DNA from 2 places in the Lysinibacillus sp. FSL K6-0232 genome. Region 2 is predicted to be linked to the other one. Evidence: a T-box and tRNA genes for the amino acid it is inferred to sense, from the RefSeq annotation. Region 2 holds a T-box; the other holds one or more tRNA genes.
The links. A T-box is a leader RNA that pairs with one kind of tRNA and senses whether it is charged. The one in region 2 lies ahead of MHB42_RS13280 (valine--tRNA ligase), so its partner is inferred to be a tRNA-Val.
Positions count from the first base shown of each region.

Region 1: it encodes a tRNA-Val, which carries the amino acid that the T-box ahead of MHB42_RS13280 (valine--tRNA ligase) is inferred to sense. The anticodon was not compared.

Region 1 is NZ_JBBOYW010000001.1:312,772-322,006, reverse strand. It holds gene MHB42_RS01565 (CynX/NimT family MFS transporter) at 1-1,084, shown strand, start outside; gene MHB42_RS01560 (hypothetical protein) at 1,108-1,644, opposite strand; gene MHB42_RS01555 (nitric oxide synthase oxygenase) at 1,751-2,797, opposite strand; tRNA gene MHB42_RS01550 (tRNA-Glu) at 3,411-3,482, opposite strand; tRNA gene MHB42_RS01545 (tRNA-Asn) at 3,484-3,560, opposite strand; tRNA gene MHB42_RS01540 (tRNA-Ile) at 3,575-3,648, opposite strand; tRNA gene MHB42_RS01535 (tRNA-Gly) at 3,650-3,723, opposite strand; tRNA gene MHB42_RS01530 (tRNA-Phe) at 3,730-3,805, opposite strand; tRNA gene MHB42_RS01525 (tRNA-Ser) at 3,812-3,904, opposite strand; tRNA gene MHB42_RS01520 (tRNA-Ala) at 3,922-3,997, opposite strand; tRNA gene MHB42_RS01515 (tRNA-Pro) at 4,012-4,088, opposite strand; tRNA gene MHB42_RS01510 (tRNA-Arg) at 4,103-4,179, opposite strand; tRNA gene MHB42_RS01505 (tRNA-Lys) at 4,197-4,269, opposite strand; tRNA gene MHB42_RS01500 (tRNA-Gln) at 4,283-4,357, opposite strand; tRNA gene MHB42_RS01495 (tRNA-His) at 4,367-4,442, opposite strand; tRNA gene MHB42_RS01490 (tRNA-Trp) at 4,488-4,561, opposite strand; tRNA gene MHB42_RS01485 (tRNA-Tyr) at 4,567-4,650, opposite strand; tRNA gene MHB42_RS01480 (tRNA-Thr) at 4,661-4,733, opposite strand; tRNA gene MHB42_RS01475 (tRNA-Asp) at 4,742-4,817, opposite strand; tRNA gene MHB42_RS01470 (tRNA-Val) at 4,822-4,897, opposite strand; rRNA gene rrf (5S ribosomal RNA) at 4,911-5,026, opposite strand; rRNA gene MHB42_RS01460 (23S ribosomal RNA) at 5,096-8,024, opposite strand; rRNA gene MHB42_RS01455 (16S ribosomal RNA) at 8,332-9,235, opposite strand, start outside.
Region 2 is NZ_JBBOYW010000001.1:2,718,888-2,728,122, forward strand. It holds gene MHB42_RS13280 (valine--tRNA ligase) at 1-2,371, opposite strand, end outside; T-box leader at 2,452-2,694, opposite strand; gene MHB42_RS13285 (hypothetical protein) at 2,786-2,980, shown strand; gene MHB42_RS13290 (valyl-tRNA synthetase) at 2,957-3,607, opposite strand; gene MHB42_RS13295 (CoxG family protein) at 3,748-4,194, opposite strand; gene purB (adenylosuccinate lyase) at 4,591-5,958, shown strand; gene MHB42_RS13305 (GNAT family N-acetyltransferase) at 5,955-6,449, shown strand; gene MHB42_RS13310 (amino acid ABC transporter substrate-binding protein) at 6,453-7,265, shown strand; gene MHB42_RS13315 (amino acid ABC transporter permease) at 7,299-7,970, shown strand; gene MHB42_RS13320 (amino acid ABC transporter ATP-binding protein) at 7,983-8,735, shown strand; gene MHB42_RS13325 (amidohydrolase) at 8,735-9,235, shown strand, end outside.

The DNA of each region.
Region 1 (9,235 bases), 2.4 Mb from region 2:
CCCAATTGTATCCTTTATACGTGATGACCTTGGTATTTCTAATGTATTAGCAGGCTTTCTAACAACGATTCCATTACTTGCTTTCGCTGTTGTATCGCCATTTGCGCCAGTTGTAGCACGCAAATTAGGACTTGAGCTCACACTATTATTATCTACTATTTTATTAGCACTAGGAATTGTTCTACGCTCACTTGGCACAACAGGGTTGCTTGTCTTTGGTACTGTACTTATTGGTGTAGCAATAGCCTTTGGTAACGTACTAATTCCAGGGTTATTAAAATTGAAATTTCCCTATCATGTAGGCTTACTCATGGCATTTTTCACAATGTCCATGAATTTAACCGCAGGCGTTGGGGCAGGCATTAGCTATCCTATTGCTAACTCCTCATTGGGCTGGCAAGGAGCATTAGCCATTGCACTGGTGCTTGTTATAATCACTATTGTCATATGGTTACCTCAATTAAAAGCAAATAAGCCTGAATCCGTTACTGCCTCTAAAAAGTCAGATACACCACCATTATGGAAATCACCTGTTACATGGGCAGTAACGGGCGCAATGGGCTTGCAGTCTTTACTATTTTACACAACAGCAGCTTGGATTCCTGAAATCTATATTGCACAAGGGTTATCTCCTGATAAAGCTGGCTGGATGTTTTCGATTATGCAATTTTCACAAGTTCCGATGGCATTAGCTGTACCCATTTTTGCCAGTAAAATGGCTTCACAGCGACCTCTTGTCTTAATGTTTACAAGCTTTTATTTAGTGGGCTTTGTAGGTGTTGTGATGGCATGGACAAGTCTAGGGGTATTATGGATGATTTTGCTAGGTTTAGCAGGTGGTGCTTCATTTGCATTAGCAATGATGTTCTTTACGCTTCGTACTCGCACTGCGTTTGAGGCGGCAGATTTATCAGGCTTTGCACAATCACTCGGTTATTTATTTGCTGCTATTGGCCCTATTCTTTTTGGGTACTTACATGATTTATTCGGTGGCTGGAATATTGCAGGCTGGCTCTTTGTCGTTGTCACAATGGTACTTTTCTTATGTTCAATGAGAGCCTCTAGAGATGAATATGTTCATTAAAGAAAAGCAGCTGGGAAAATACATTACGCTCCCCAGCTGCTTTGCTGTTTAAGTAAGGCTAATAATTCAGCAAGACTGTCTGCTACTTCTCTATTATCGGTAGTAGCAATAGCTGTAAAAATCGGAGTAGCCTCTTGTAAAAGTAAATAACTAAAATAATAATAGCCTAAAAATGCCTGCTGTTCATAACCTTTAGGCAAATCTTTATCCCACTCTAGTTCATCATCTTCCTCTGACCATAAATACTGGGTATTTAGCAGCTCCTGCATGGTGGAAACAGTATTTGCTGGGTTGAGGGAATCTTTTGTAATAACGGATGCTACACTTAAATAAAGTTCTATTTCTTGTAAAGTCACATCCTCTTTATTTTTGCCAGTAAGTCGTTTTAAAGGAATTAACAAAGTCCATGGCGTTGCCTGCCAAAGTGTACCTTGATGCTCAATTAATGTGGCTAGCTGTTGATATTGCTCTTGCTCAATTAGTTGAGGAATAGTCGTTCCTCTGCCATAAGCCGTTGTCAATTGCTGCCACGGGATATTTGGAATATGCTCGTTTAGCATACTGACTCACCCTCTCTTAGAACATAAAGTATATTTAGTGTAACAGCATCTTTATTAATTTAATAGAAAATTAGGCTATCAGGATAGTCCGATAGCCCTTCGGCGATTAATAGCATGGCTTTTGATAAAAATAATTTGGCGTATGATAAACATTCACATATGGCTTATGAAAAATATGAGTAGTTGCAGGCGATAACGGTGGAATTAACCATGTCCAATTACCTGTAACCTCTCTCCCTACTGATGCCTCTGCCTCTTCAAATAATTTAAACTGTTGCGCTGCTGTATGATGATCCACAATGCTCACTCCATCTTCTTTAAAGGAATGAAGCACTGCAATATTAAGCTCAACTAGTGCACGGTCACGCCAAAGAGAAGCTTGCTTTGTTGTATCAAGGTTAAATATCTCCGCAATTGCTGGAAGCATATTATAGCGCTCATAATCTGCTAAATTACGCGCTCCGATTTCCGTACCCATATACCAGCCATTAAATGGAGCTGCCTGAAAATCAATACCTGCCATTTGAAAACGCATGCTTGAAATAATAGGTACAGCATACCATTTCATTCCTAATTTTTCCATCTCTACTGACTCTGGGTGACGAATTGGCACTTCTAAAATATAGTCTTTAGGGATTGGAAATAATTGTGGTGCACGTTCATCCACCTGTATCACAAGCGGAAGCACATCAAAGGCAGTTCTGTCGCCTTTCCAGCCTAACGATTCACATATTTTAGTAAACGGAATAGAATGTGCATCACCAATAACACCTGAATCCGTTTCATAACCTGCATAGCGTATTAGCTGATGATTCCAAATTCGCACCCTTCCTGATGCAAATACTGTAATAGTCGGACGGATTTTCCCATTATTTGTAGCGTACTGGATATGTTCTAGTAATTTTTGAAAAACTTCCTGCTCGTCTAGAACATTGCGTGCATCTACTACATGTAGCGACTGCCAAAATAGACGTCCAATACATTTATTACTGTTACGCCATGCCACTCGTGCACCAAAAACTATTTCCTCTGTTGTAGGATTATATTCACCTGCTGCTGCAATTTGCTGCAATCTATTTTCTAACCAAGTATTTGAGTGATTTTGCTCTGCTTGATAAAGCTTTAAAAATTGCTGTATCTCCTGTCTATTCATAGTCCAATTCCTCCATCTACCCTCATATTAGAGGAAGGAAAGTGCTAGCACCATGAAAATATCTTTTAAAAAAACATACATATTTTATATATGAAATAGTTTGTTCAAAATTAAAGCTAGTTGTTATGTTATTTTATATAAAATTAAACAATGGAAAAGCCTAGGCACAAATTGAATGCCTAGGCTTTGAATTACGATGACATGTATAGATTAGCATATTGTACTAAACAATTTCTGAACAAAATAGTTACTACCTGCCCAACGAATATCATAAATATCCATATAGAAATGTACCTCGGCTATTTGGCATTTGCCGAAGTCATTGTAATTTGACTATTGTCGATGATGGGACTCATTTATGACAGTTAAATTTTTTAAATACAGACATATTTTATCCAGCATCATCTTTTTCTATAGCCGACCTGTAATTATTAACATATTTATCGTAGAATCAATTTTTCTAAGAGAGGGCAGTCAATATATTATTAAGTAAATATATATGAACAGCTCTTTCCATTAGTTATCCTAATACTTATTAAATTTCCTCATTACTATTCACAAGTATAAAGACAAATAAAAAAGCATGTAACATATACTTATGCTACATGCTTGATGACCCGTACGGGATTCGAACCCGTGTTACCGCCGTGAAAGGGCGGTGTCTTAACCACTTGACCAACGGGCCGTGGCTCCGAAGGCAGGACTCGAACCTGCGACAACCTGATTAACAGTCAGGTGCTACTACCAACTGAGCTACTTCGGAATAATGATGATTGATGGGCCTAAATGGACTCGAACCATCGACCTCACGCTTATCAGGCGTGCGCTCTAACCAGCTGAGCTATAGGCCCTTGGAGCGGGTGATGAGAATCGAACTCACGACATCAGCTTGGAAGGCTGAGGTTTTACCATTAAACTACACCCGCAAATAATGGTGGGTCAGGACGGAATCGAACCGCCGACACTTAGAGCTTCAATCTAATGCTCTACCAACTGAGCTACTGACCCGAGAAATGGAGGAGGTAGAGGGATTCGAACCCCCGCGCGGTGTTACCCGCCTGTCGGTTTTCAAGACCGATCCCTTCAGCCAGACTTGGGTATACCTCCAAAAATATTAAAATATATGGTGGAGCCTAGCGGGATCGAACCGCTGACCTCCTGCGTGCAAGGCAGGCGCTCTCCCAGCTGAGCTAAGGCCCCATCATTTTAGAAAATGGTCGGAATGACAGGATTCGAACCTACGACCCCTTGGTCCCAAACCAAGTGCTCTACCAAGCTGAGCTACATTCCGAAAACACATTTTATTGGCGCGCCCGACAGGAGTCGAACCCATAACCTTCTGATCCGTAGTCAGACGCTCTATCCAATTGAGCTACGGGCGCTTATTATGTAATAACAATGAGCCATGAAGGACTCGAACCTTCGACCCTCTGATTAAAAGTCAGATGCTCTACCAACTGAGCTAATGGCTCATAAAAGAAAAAATGGCTGGGGTACTAGGATTCGAACCTAGGCATGACGGAATCAAAATCCGTTGCCTTACCGCTTGGCTATACCCCAACATTAAAATGGGGCGACTGATGGGAATCGAACCCACGAATGTCGGAACCACAATCCGATGCGTTAACCACTTCGCCACAATCGCCACTATATATGATAACAGCTACATATGAACGAGTACCTCAAGACCTGGCAGGGGCAGTAGGAATCGAACCCACACCAAAGGTTTTGGAGACCTCTATTCTACCGTTGAACTATGCCCCTAAAAATGGTGGAGGGGGACGGATTCGAACCGCCGAACCCTAAGGAGCGGATTTACAGTCCGCCGCGTTTAGCCACTTCGCTACCCCTCCAAGGGAATGATGCCGGCGATAGGAGTCGAACCCACGACCTACTGATTACAAGTCAGTTGCTCTACCAACTGAGCTACACCGGCATATAATATGGCGGTCCCGACCGGGATCGAACCGGCGATCTCCTGCGTGACAGGCAGGCATGTTAACCGCTACACCACGGGACCATAATGGTGGAGGATGACGGGCTCGAACCGCCGACCCCCTGCTTGTAAGGCAGGTGCTCTCCCAGCTGAGCTAATCCTCCACATAAAAAATAAGCGAAGCGACGTCCTACTCTCACAGGGGGAAGCCCCCAACTACCATCGGCGCGAAAGAGCTTAACTTCCGTGTTCGGTATGGAAACGGGTGTGACCTCTTTGCCATTATCACTTCACTTATTCAATTGAAAGAATTATTCTTTCAAAACTGGATAAACGGTGCATTGAATTGCGTCAAACTGGTTTTGGTTAAGTCCTCGATCGATTAGTATTCGTCAGCTCCATGTGTCGCCACACTTCCACCTCGAACCTATCTACCTCATCGTCTTTGAGGGATCTTACTTACTTGCGTAATGGGAAATCTCATCTTGAGGGGGGCTTCATGCTTAGATGCTTTCAGCACTTATCCCGTCCACACATAGCTACCCAGCGATGCCTTTGGCAAGACAACTGGTACACCAGCGGTGTGTCCATCCCGGTCCTCTCGTACTAAGGACAGCTCCTCTCAAATTTCCTACGCCCACGACGGATAGGGACCGAACTGTCTCACGACGTTCTGAACCCAGCTCGCGTACCGCTTTAATGGGCGAACAGCCCAACCCTTGGGACCGACTACAGCCCCAGGATGCGATGAGCCGACATCGAGGTGCCAAACCTCCCCGTCGATGTGGACTCTTGGGGGAGATAAGCCTGTTATCCCCGGGGTAGCTTTTATCCGTTGAGCGATGGCCCTTCCATGCGGAACCACCGGATCACTAAGCCCGTCTTTCGACCCTGCTCGACTTGTCGGTCTCGCAGTCAAGCTCCCTTGTGCCTTTACACTCTACGAATGATTTCCAACCATTCTGAGGGAACCTTTGGGCGCCTCCGTTACCTTTTAGGAGGCGACCGCCCCAGTCAAACTGTCCGCCTGACACTGTCTCCTGCCCCGCTAAGGGGCATGGGTTAGAATTTCAATACAACCAGGGTAGTATCCCACCGACGCCTCCTTCGAAGCTGGCGCTCCGAGATCTCTGGCTCCTACCTATCCTGTACAAGTTGTACCAAAATTCAATATCAGGCTACAGTAAAGCTCCACGGGGTCTTTCCGTCCTGTCGCGGGTAACCTGCATCTTCACAGGTACTATAATTTCACCGAGTCTCTCGTTGAGACAGTGCCCAGATCGTTACGCCTTTCGTGCGGGTCGGAACTTACCCGACAAGGAATTTCGCTACCTTAGGACCGTTATAGTTACGGCCGCCGTTTACTGGGGCTTCAATTCGTAGCTTCGCTTGCGCTAACCACTCCTCTTAACCTTCCAGCACCGGGCAGGCGTCAGCCCCTATACGTCACCTTACGGTTTTGCAGAGACCTGTGTTTTTGCTAAACAGTCGCCTGGGCCTATTCACTGCGGCTCTCTCGGGCTTTCACCCTAACAGAGCACCCCTTCTCCCGAAGTTACGGGGTCATTTTGCCGAGTTCCTTAACGAGAGTTCTCTCGCACACCTTAGGATTCTCTCCTCGACTACCTGTGTCGGTTTGCGGTACGGGCACCTCTCACCTCGATAGAGGCTTTTCTTGGCAGTGTGAAATCAGGAACTTCGTCCATACGGACTCGCCATCACAGCTTGGCGTTACAGTGTGCGGATTTGCCTACACACACACCTTACTGCTTGGACGCGCATTACCAACAGCGCGCTTACCCTATCCTCCTGCGTCCCCCCATTTCTCAAACGGTGAGGAGGTGGTACAGGAATATCAACCTGTTGTCCATCGCCTACGCCTATCGGCCTCGGCTTAGGTCCCGACTAACCCTGAGCGGACGAGCCTTCCTCAGGAAACCTTAGTCATACGGTGGACGGGATTCTCACCCGTCTTTCGCTACTCATACCGGCATTCTCACTTCTAAGCGCTCCACCAGTCCTTCCGGTCTGACTTCAACGCCCTTAGAACGCTCTCCTACCACTGACATCGTAGATGTCAATCCACAGCTTCGGTGAATCGTTTAGCCCCGATACATTTTCGGCGCAGCGTCACTCGACCAGTGAGCTATTACGCACTCTTTAAATGATGGCTGCTTCTAAGCCAACATCCTGGTTGTCTGTGCAACGCCACATCCTTTTCCACTTAACGATTACTTTGGGACCTTAGCTGGTGGTCTGGGCTGTTTCCCTTTTGACTACGGATCTTATCACTCGCAGTCTGACTCCCGTGTATAAATATCTGGCATTCGGAGTTTGTCTGAATTCGGTAAACCGGGATGGCCCCCTAGTCCAAACAGTGCTCTACCTCCAGTATTCTCATCACGAGGCTAGCCCTAAAGCTATTTCGGAGAGAACCAGCTATCTCCAAGTTCGATTGGAATTTCTCCGCTACCCACACCTCATCCCCGCACTTTTCAACGTGCGTGGGTTCGGGCCTCCAGTAAGTGTTACCTTACCTTCACCCTGGACATGGGTAGATCACCTGGTTTCGGGTCTACGACCACGTACTACTTCGCCCTATTCAGACTCGCTTTCGCTGCGGCTCCGCCTTCTACAGCTTAACCTTGCACGTAATCGTAACTCGCCGGTTCATTCTACAAAAGGCACGCTATCACCCATGAACGGGCTCTAACTACTTGTAGGCACACGGTTTCAGGTTCTCTTTCACTCCCCTCCCGGGGTGCTTTTCACCTTTCCCTCACGGTACTGGTTCACTATCGGTCACTAGGTAGTATTTAGCCTTGGGAGATGGTCCTCCCGGATTCCGACGGAATTTCACGTGTTCCGCCGTACTCAGGATCCACTCAGGAGAGAACGAACTTTCGACTACAGGGCTATTACCTGCTCTGGCGGACCTTTCCAAGTCGCTTCATCTAACTCGCTCTTTTGTAACTCCGTATAGAGTGTCCTACAACCCCAAGAGGCAAGCCTCTTGGTTTGGGCTCTTCCCGTTTCGCTCGCCGCTACTCAGGGAATCGATTTTTCTTTCTCTTCCTCCAGGTACTTAGATGTTTCAGTTCCCTGGGTCTGCCTTCAAGACGCTATGTATTCACGTCAAGATACTACGCCATTAAACGTAGTGGGTTCCCCCATTCGGAAATCTCCGGATCAAAGCTCACTTACAGCTCCCCGAAGCATATCGGTGTTAGTGCCGTCCTTCTTCGGCTCCTAGTGCCAAGGCATTCGCCGTGCGCCCTTAATAACTTAACCGTCAGCTTTCAATACACATCGCATTTCGTTGTCAGCTTCACTCGTTTGCTTCCTAGAACTGCTCGTGTCTTGAAACCTTTACAATGTTATTAAGCCTATAAAAAACTTAAAAAATAAATGTGTTTGTTACAATTTCAATGTCGTTTTATCCAGTTTTCAAAGAACAAAGCTACTACCTGCTTCTATTGTTGAGAATAACAGGAGTACATGATTTTGAAGTATTTCATTCAGAAGAATGAACCTTCAAAACTGAACAGCAAAACGTAATCGTACAAACCCAAGGTTTGTATTCCGAAAATATCCTTAGAAAGGAGGTGATCCAGCCGCACCTTCCGATACGGCTACCTTGTTACGACTTCACCCCAATCATCTATCCCACCTTCGGCGGCTGGCTCCAAAAGGTTACCTCACCGACTTCGGGTGTTACAAACTCTCGTGGTGTGACGGGCGGTGTGTACAAGGCCCGGGAACGTATTCACCGCGGCATGCTGATCCGCGATTACTAGCGATTCCGGCTTCATGTAGGCGAGTTGCAGCCTACAATCCGAACTGAGAACGACTTTATCGGATTAGCTCCCTCTCGCGAGTTGGCAACCGTTTGTATCGTCCATTGTAGCACGTGTGTAGCCCAGGTCATAAGGGGCATGATGATTTGACGTCATCCCCACCTTCCTCCGGTTTGTCACCGGCAGTCACCTTAGAGTGCCCAACTAAATGATGGCAACTAAGATCAAGGGTTGCGCTCGTTGCGGGACTTAACCCAACATCTCACGACACGAGCTGACGACAACCATGCACCACCTGTCACCGTTGCCCCCGAAGGGGAAACTATATCTCTACAGTGGTCAACGGGATGTCAAGACCTGGTAAGGTTCTTCGCGTTGCTTCGAATTAAACCACATGCTCCACCGCTTGTGCGGGCCCCCGTCAATTCCTTTGAGTTTCAGTCTTGCGACCGTACTCCCCAGGCGGAGTGCTTAATGCGTTAGCTGCAGCACTAAGGGGCGGAAACCCCCTAACACTTAGCACTCATCGTTTACGGCGTGGACTACCAGGGTATCTAATCCTGTTTGCTCCCCACGCTTTCGCGCCTCAGCGTCAGTTACAGACCAGAAAGTCGCCTTCGCCACTGGTGTTCCTCCAAATCTCTACGCATTTCACCGCTACACTTGGAATTCCACTTTCCTCTTCTGCACTCAAGTCCCCCAGTT
Region 2 (9,235 bases):
CCTCTAAGTTCTCACCAATTGTTAATGTTTCAGGGTTACAGAATTTTTCTAAATAGGCTTTATTTGTTTCAAGCACTGCCACTGTTGTAGCATCTTTTGCTGAAATAAACAATGGTACTTTTTTGCTCATTGGTGTATTCACTTCCGCACGAATATTACGTACCGAACGTATAATATCCATTAGAAGCTTCATATTATCTGCTTCTTCAGCAAAATGAAGGTCTGTGCGTACTGTTGGCCATGCAGCTACTGTAATTGATTCACCATCGTGTGGTAAGTGCTGCCAGATTTCTTCTGTAATGAAAGGCATAAATGGATGTAATAGACGCATTGTTTGATCAAGTACGTAAGCTAAAATAGAACGCGTTGTCTTTTTCGCTGCTTCATCCTCACCATATAGCGGTAATTTTGCCATTTCAATATACCAAGAACAGAAATCATCCCAAATGAAATTGTAAAGCTCACGACCTACTTCACCAAATTCATAACGCTCTGCAAGTGATGTTACGCGTTCAATTGTTTCGTTTAAACGTGTTAAAATCCATTTGTCAGCGACTGATTTTTCACCTGTTAGGTCAATGTCATCATATGTCATACCGTCCATATTCATTAGCGCAAAACGTGATGCATTCCAAATCTTATTGGCAAAATTCCATATGGACTCTACCTTTTCTGTTGTATAACGTAAATCTTGACCTGGAGAAGAGCCTGTTGCTAGGAAATAACGCAATGAGTCTGCACCATATTGTTCAATAACATCCATTGGATCGACACCATTGCCAAGTGATTTACTCATTTTACGTCCTTCACCATCACGTACTAAACCGTGAATTAACACATCTTTAAATGGTCGTTGTCCTGTAAATTCAATGCCTTGGAAAATCATACGCGATACCCAGAAGAAAATAATATCATAGCCAGTTACGAGCGTATTTGTCGGGTAGTAGCGTTTGTATTCTGCATTTGCTTCATCTGGCCAGCCCATTGTAGAAAATGGCCATAGCGCAGAGGAGAACCATGTATCCAGTACATCTTCATCTTGTGTCCAATTTTCGCTGTCTGCTGGTGCTTCTTTGCCAACGTAAATTTCACCTGTTTCATTATGATACCAAGCTGGAATTTGATGGCCCCACCATAATTGGCGAGAGATACACCAGTCGCGAATATTTTCCATCCAGCGAGAATATGTGTTTTCAAAACGAGCTGGTACAAAGTTTACTTTCCCTGCTTCATTCTTTTGTAATTCTAGTGAAGCATCTGCAAGTGGCTGCATTTTTACAAACCATTGTGCTGATAAATATGGCTCTACAACAGCACCTGAACGCTCTGAATGACCAACAGAGTGCATATGCTCTTCAATTTTAAATAACACGCCAGCCTCTTGTAAATCAGCTACGATTTGCTTACGACATTCAAAACGATCCATACCTTGATATTTACCAGCTAGCTCATTCATTGTGCCATCTTCATTCATCACAAGAATGCGCTCTAAATTATGACGATTCCCTACTTCAAAGTCGTTCGGGTCATGCGCTGGTGTCATTTTTACAACACCTGTACCAAAATCTTTATCTACGTAGTCATCGGCTACAATTGGAATTTCACGTCCTACAATTGGTAAAATAACAGTTTTGCCAATTAAATGTTGGTAGCGCTCATCATCTGGGTGCACAGCTACGCCTGAGTCACCAAGCATTGTTTCTGGACGTGTTGTCGCAACTTCCACATGACCTGAACCATCAGCTAGTGGATATTTCATATGATAAAATGCACCTTGCACATCCTGATAAATTACTTCAATATCAGATAATGCTGTTTTCGCCGCAGGATCCCAGTTAATAATACGTTCACCACGATAAATTAAGCCTTTTTCATATAATTGTACAAAAACAGTTTTAACAGCATCTGATAGCCCTTTATCAAGGGTAAAGCGTTCACGTGTATAATCTAAGCCAAGACCAAGCTTTGCCCATTGATCACGAATATGTCCAGCATATTCTTCTTTCCATTCCCATGTTTTTTCGAGGAATTTTTCACGTCCTAAATCATAACGTGTAATATTATCCTCACGTAGCTTGGCTTCTACTTTTGCTTGTGTTGCTATACCTGCATGGTCCATCCCTGGTAACCATAGTGCATCGTATCCTTGCATACGCTTCATGCGGATAATGATATCTTGTAAGGTTGTATCCCAAGCATGACCCAGATGTAGTTTACCTGTTACATTTGGTGGTGGAATAACGATGGAATAAGGCTTTTTGCCACTTTCAGGCTGTGCCTCAAAAAATTTACCTTGTAGCCACCATTCATAGCGTCCAGCCTCAATGGACTGTGGGTCATACTTCGTTGGCATTGAAATGTTTTCTGTCATCTTGACTCCTCCTATTGTTTGAAAACTATTGGTAAAGAAATGCTGTTCATTTTTTACCCAATAAAAAAACTCCTGTCGTCTAAAAGGACGAAGGAGTTTTAGTTCGCGGTACCACCTTTAATTCCAGCAGTGGTTAAGAATTTTTCTTAGCCTACCCTACTGGCTCTTAATTCGGTAACGGTGTTTAACCGGCTTTAACTACTATTAGTTCACTAAAGCTGCTCAAGGGCTACCTTCAATTTCGTACAAATGGAAATTTCCCAGCTACCATTTCCTCTCTTAAAATGTACAACAAATTTACTCTTCCCTATCATTGCATCCATATTGAATTTTCCTTATTGTACCGCAAAATCGTGTTGTCTTTCAAGTGATTTCATTGTTTTTAGGAACTGTGAAAAGGAAGTGAATCATTAAATGCGTCGACGTAAATATAACCCTTGGCTTTTACCACCATGGCTACGACAAATTCGTTTCTATTGTCGAACGATTATCGTACCGCTTTGTGCTTTTCAATTTATCCGTGTTATTATTGTGCCAACATCTGGCGATCTTATTTTTTTACTAGTTTTGCTGCTGCTTTGCTACTTACTTTTGAAAGATATCATTTGAAACACGGACTTTTAGCGGTGTATATTCCTCCGTTAAATCCCAAATCATTGAAGGTACTTCATGCCAAGAGCTCGACTCACGTACAACAATATGGCTTGAGGATTCTCTCAGCGTCACTTTTTGATCTGTTGTTGTCGTTATCTCTTGGTGTGAAGCTGCTACAGCAGTATGCTGCTTTACTGGCACACTTTCTGCTACAATGGCAACTGACTGTTCTTCCTCCGCAACGCTTACAGGCACTTTTTCTACAATAGGTTCTAGTTCATTAAAGACACTTGTTACTGTCCACTCCAGTTGACACATTTGGTTTGTTAAACTAGGGCGAATATCTTTAATCATTAAATCTTTTACATCTGATTCTTTTGGCAAATCGATATGCAAAGGTACGGCATATTCAAAATAGCCCGTATCCCCTTGAATATCAAGCGCATCAATAGCGATAATATCCTCTTGCTCCATATAAGCCTGCATATCCTGAAAATCAAAGCGTACATGTGCAGTAATATGGTAAATACCCATCAGTCGAAGCGAGTCCTCTAATTGCATTGTCTGCCACTGTGGTTTAATTTGCACAGCTGCTATTTCTGTTGGGCAACCATAGCCAGGAAAACAAAATGTTTCACACATCTTCCAAGTTTTGTGTTCGATAATAATCCCTCCCCTTGCATCATATGACTATGCAAAGGATAGTATGCGAGAAGGCTCACAAAGAAATGGCATGCTAGAATTGCTCTCTAGCATGCCATTTTTACTGTTACGTATGTTGATTAAACATTCACTAATTTAATTTTATTTGCTACACGATCTGTTAGCATTTGTGTAGCTTTTGGTACGATAGGTTTGAAAATTGGGTTTAAAACAGGACCCGCTAATCCGCCTGCTGTTACTTCTAAAAAGCCTGTCATTTTTGTGTTTTCAGCATCTAAGCTTTCTGCAAGGAAATAACCATTTCCTGAAAAGTTATCAGAAATACCTTTCAATTCAAAAGTTACTTTTGTTGGCGCTACCCATTCTAAAATCGTAATCTCTACCTCTACTGTTTTTTTCAAAACACCAACATTGCCTTTAAAAGTCCATGTAGAGTGCTTATCATCAATCATTTTATGTGCGTTATAGCCTGGGACAAGCTTTGCCCATTTTTCCATATCGCTAACGAAATCCCATACATGTTCAATTCCTACAGGTACTTCGACCGTATGTGTGCCTGTTGCCATATCATTTCACTACTTTCTATTATGAATAGCTTTATTATAAACGATTTTGCCCGTAATTTGACTATGCTGAAAGATATAATTTTGACAAAAAACAGTCCTTTTTCCAATCCGCAGAAGCTCCCCTTTAGAAAAGAGTCTGCACAATTTTTGTTACCCTCCTCTTTATGGAAGTCCTTTTGTCATTATCTCCTACGAATAAACCATCATTAATTAAGAATTAACGTTATTAAATTTGCACTAAATAACTATACTTTCTTCCTATTTAAAATGCTTAATCAAATTAAGAGAAAAATTCGAAAATTTTAAAATTATTCTTGATAAAAACAGAGTAAACCAGTATACTTTGTTTCATAATAAACTTTAGTGAAATAGTTGGTTTTAAAAGGAGATAATAAAATGCCCTCACATGTAATTGATATGATAATGTTGAAAAACAACTTCGGTACAGAGGAAATGCGCAATGTTTGGTCTGATGAAAATAGATTACAAAAGCATCTAGCTGTAGAAATTGCTTTAGCACAGGCAGAAGGTGAGCTTGGTGTTATTCCCCAAGAAGCAGCTGAGGAAATTGTCAAACAAGCAAGTCAAGCACATTTCGATCTCGAACAGCTTGCTGCAAATATGGCGAAGCTCAAACACTCACTAATGCCAACCATTAAGGCTATTCAAGAAATTAGTGGCGAGCATGGCGAATTTGTTCATTATGGTGCTACAACACAAGATATTGTGGATACAGGCACTATCCTACAACTTAAAGAAGCACATCAAATTATTCGACGTGATGTATTGAAGGTAGCAGATGCCCTAGCCGTACTTGCTAAAGAACATAAGCTTACATTAATCGCAGGTCGTTCACATGGCATGCAAGGCTTGCCAACAACATTCGGCTTTAAAATGGCTGTCGTATTAAGCGAAATATTACGTCATATTGAGCGTCTACAACAAATCGAGGAGCGCGCTTTTGCTGGTAATATTAGCGGTGGTGTTGGTACATATGCATCATTTGGAGAGCAGGGCATTGCTATTGAGCAGCGTGCTATGGAAATTTTAGCACTTCAAGCACCTGAAATTTGCTGGCACTCCTCACGTGATCGCTTAGCAGAATACGCAAGTGTACTTGGCTTTATTAGTGGGACGCTTGGCAAATTAGCCAATGAATTTTATAACTTAATGCGCACAGAGATTGATGAGGTGGAGGAACCTTTCTCCAAAGGAAATGTCGGCTCATCCACAATGCCACATAAACGTAATCCAGCGATGTTTGAGGGCATTGCAAGCTTAACTCGCCCTATTTTACAAAATGTATCGCTGATGCAGCATTCCTTAATTGTTGAACATGAGCGTGATGCCATGTCATGGCGTGCAGAATGGATTGCTTTACCTGAAATCACGATTTACTTATCATCTCAGCTAGCTACTACCATTGCCGCATTACAAGGCTTAGTCGTGAAGCCACAAAATATGTTGAAAAACTTAGACAAATTAGGTGGTTTACTATTATCTGAAAAGATAATGTTTGAGCTTTCTAGCCAATTTGGGAAGCAAACTGCCCACCATATTCTCTATGAAATTTCAATGACAGCACTTGAAAACAATGTGCCATTTAAAGAGCTTTTAGCACAAGATGAACGCATTACAGCTAGTTTCACAGAAGAACAATTAACAAATATTTTCGACTATGCCTCTTATGTTGGGCTTGCACCAGCAAAAGTAGAGGAAGTTTTAGCGCATTACAAACAGGTGAAAGAGGAGGCTTGCTTATGACCTATACATATCGTGCAGCAACACTCGATGATGCAGAAATATTGCGCAATTTACTGCATGCTTCCTATGCAGAAAATTTACAATACGGCGTACATTTTGATGCAACAACCGTTACATTACAGCAGGTACAAGCGCATTTAATCTATAATCTTTGCTATTTTTTAGAGGATGATGGTGTTGTGCTATCCACTGTATCGCTCCGTATGCCATGGGGACCAAATCCCGGTCCCTGCCCTGTTCCACATATTGGCTGGTTTGCTAGCCTCCCCAATAGCGGAAAAAAAGGCATTGGCTCTGCTCTGTTGGAATGGCTAGAAACAACCATATTGAAAGAGCAGTTGAAAGTACCCTATGTAACACTAGGTACAGCAGACTCTCATCCATGGCTTGGCACAATGTATGAGAAAAAGGGCTATGTAAAATTTGGGCAAAAAGATTTAGGTAAGGGTCATCTGACAAACTATTATAAAAAGAACATTTTGGAGGCTTAATAGATGAAAAAGAAAATTTTACTGACAGCATTTATCGCTGTATTCGCACTTGTATTAGCAGCATGTGGTGGTAGCACAAACGAACAAGGATCGGATAAAGATTCTGCTGATGACAACAAAGTATTACGTGTTGGCTCAACAGGGCAATCTTATCCAAATGGCTATAAAGATGGTGATAAATTAGTGGGCTTTGATGTAGAAGTAATTGAAGCGATTGCTGCAAATCTAGGCTACTCTGTAGAATGGGTAAACTCGGATTTTAGTGGCTTAATGGGGCAACTAGAAGCTGATAAAATTGATACAATTGCTAATGCCGTTGCTGTAACGGATGAGCGTAAAGAAAAATATGCTTTCTCTGATGCATACTCTTATGCAGGGGTGACAATTGTTACACATAAGGACAATGCAGATATTAATACATTAGATGATTTAAAAGGAAAAACAGTATCAGGTGTACTTGGCTCAAACAACGTGAAAAACTTAGAAAGCTTTGATAAAAACGGCGATATCACGATTCGTACATATGAAAACCGTGATGGCGCACAATTAGAAGCGATTAACAAGCGTGTAGATGGCTATGTCAATGCCAAGTCTTCTTTATTAGCAGAAATTCAAAAAAGTGATTTACCATTAAAATTTGTTGGCGAACCATTTATCTATGAGGATGTTGCCTTCCCATTCCGTAAAACAGCTGAAAATGAGGAATTAATTAAAGCGATCAATACAGAAATTCAAAAATTACGTGAAGACGGTACATTAACAAAAATATCTGAAAAATATTACGGTGGTGAAGATATCACTGTGAAAGTAGAATAATCACTATTTTGTACAGAAAGGCGTCAGATGGATATGAACTTAGATTTTTCTTATATGATTGAAGTTCTCCCTGCCATTTTAAAGTACATTCCAATCACATTACTTATGGCAATAATCGCAATGATTATTGCCGTAGCTATTGGTTTAGCTTTAGCACTGGTATATAAAACAAACTTCAAAATTTTAATTTACGCAGCCAATGTCTATATTTCCTTCTTCCGAGCAATTCCAATGCTTGTACAGCTATTTTTAATTTACTACGGTTTACCGCAACTGTTCCCTGTTTTTACAAAGCTAGATGCTGTCACTGCCGCTATTATCGGTTTAGGTTTTAAGCAAGCTGCCTTTTTAGCTGAAATTTTCCGTGCAGCCTTCGCTTCTGTTGAAAAAGGACAGCTAGAAGCATGTCTTGCAGGAGGTATGTCAAAGTTCCAAGCATATCGCCGTATTATTTTGCCACAAGCTTTACGCAATGCTCTGCCAGGTACAGGTAATACATTTATTAGCTTAATTAAAGAAACATCCCTTGCTTTTACACTTGGTGTAGTCGAAATTTTTGCAGAGGCAAAAATGCAAGCCTCTAACTCCTTCCGCTACTTTGAAGCCTATTTAACTGTAGCATTAGTATATTGGGCAATTATTGTTGTCTATACGTATGTGCAAAAGCTGATCGAGAAATATTTGGATCGCCCATATAAAACATAGAGGTGACGATTGATGTTAAAAGTAACAAATTTAGTCAAAAGTTTTGGTGCATTAGATGTCTTAAAAGGTATTAGCTTTGAAATTAAGCAAGGTGAAGTGTTGGCAATTATCGGTCCTTCTGGCTCTGGGAAATCGACACTGATCCGCTGCTTAAATTATTTAGAGCAGCCGCAACAAGGCATCATCGAAATTGATGATGCACGTTTAGATGCCGCAAAGCCAACAAAAAAGGATATTCAAAGCCTACGCTCTAAAACAGCAATGGTGTTCCAAAACTATAATTTATATAAAAATAAAACAGCATTAGAAAATGTTACAGAATCATTAATTGTTGTGAAAAAGACACCAAAAGCGGAAGCCGATAAAATTGGTATGCAGCTTTTAAGCGAAGTTGGCTTAGAAACGAAGCGTGATAATTACCCTGTCACGATGTCTGGTGGACAACAGCAGCGTGTGAGTATTGCCCGTGCACTCGCACAAAAGCCGCATGTGATTTTATTTGATGAGCCCACTTCTTCCCTTGACCCAGAGCTTGTGCAAGAAGTATTGTATGTTATTAAAAAATTAGCTGAACAAAAAATAACAATGATTATTGTGACACATGAGATGGATTTTGCACGAGAAGTTGCTGACCATATTATTTTTATGGCGGATGGCCATATTGTGGAACAAGGACCTGCCAAGGAATTTTTTGCAAATGCACAGCAGGAGCGCACGAAAAAGTTTATTCGACAAATTACTTCAGAAAGTGAAGGTGCCATTTGATGACCTCTATTTCTATAACAGACGACTTACAACAACAATTAATTGCTTATCGACGCGAATTGCATGAGTACCCTGAATTATCCATGCAAGAATTTGAAACAACAAAACGTATTACGAACTGGCTGCAGCAACATGGTATCACGATTTTAACGTATCCATTGAGCGTTGGTGTTATTGCAGAGGTCCGTGGCGAGCAGCAAGGGCCAACCATTGCGATTCGTGCTGATATTGATGCACTGCCAATCGAAGAACAAACAGATGTACCATTCCGCTCTAAAAACGCTGGTGTTATGCATGCTTGCGGACATGACTTCCATACTGCCTCCATTCTAGGAACAGCCATTTTATTACAACAACAGCGCCATTTATTAAAAGGTACTGTGCGCTTTATTTTCCAGCCATCTGAGGAAACTGCACAAGGCGCAGAATATGTCGCAAATGCAGGCGTCTTAGAAGGTGTGGAGGCTATTTTCAGCATGCATAATAAGCCCGATTTACCT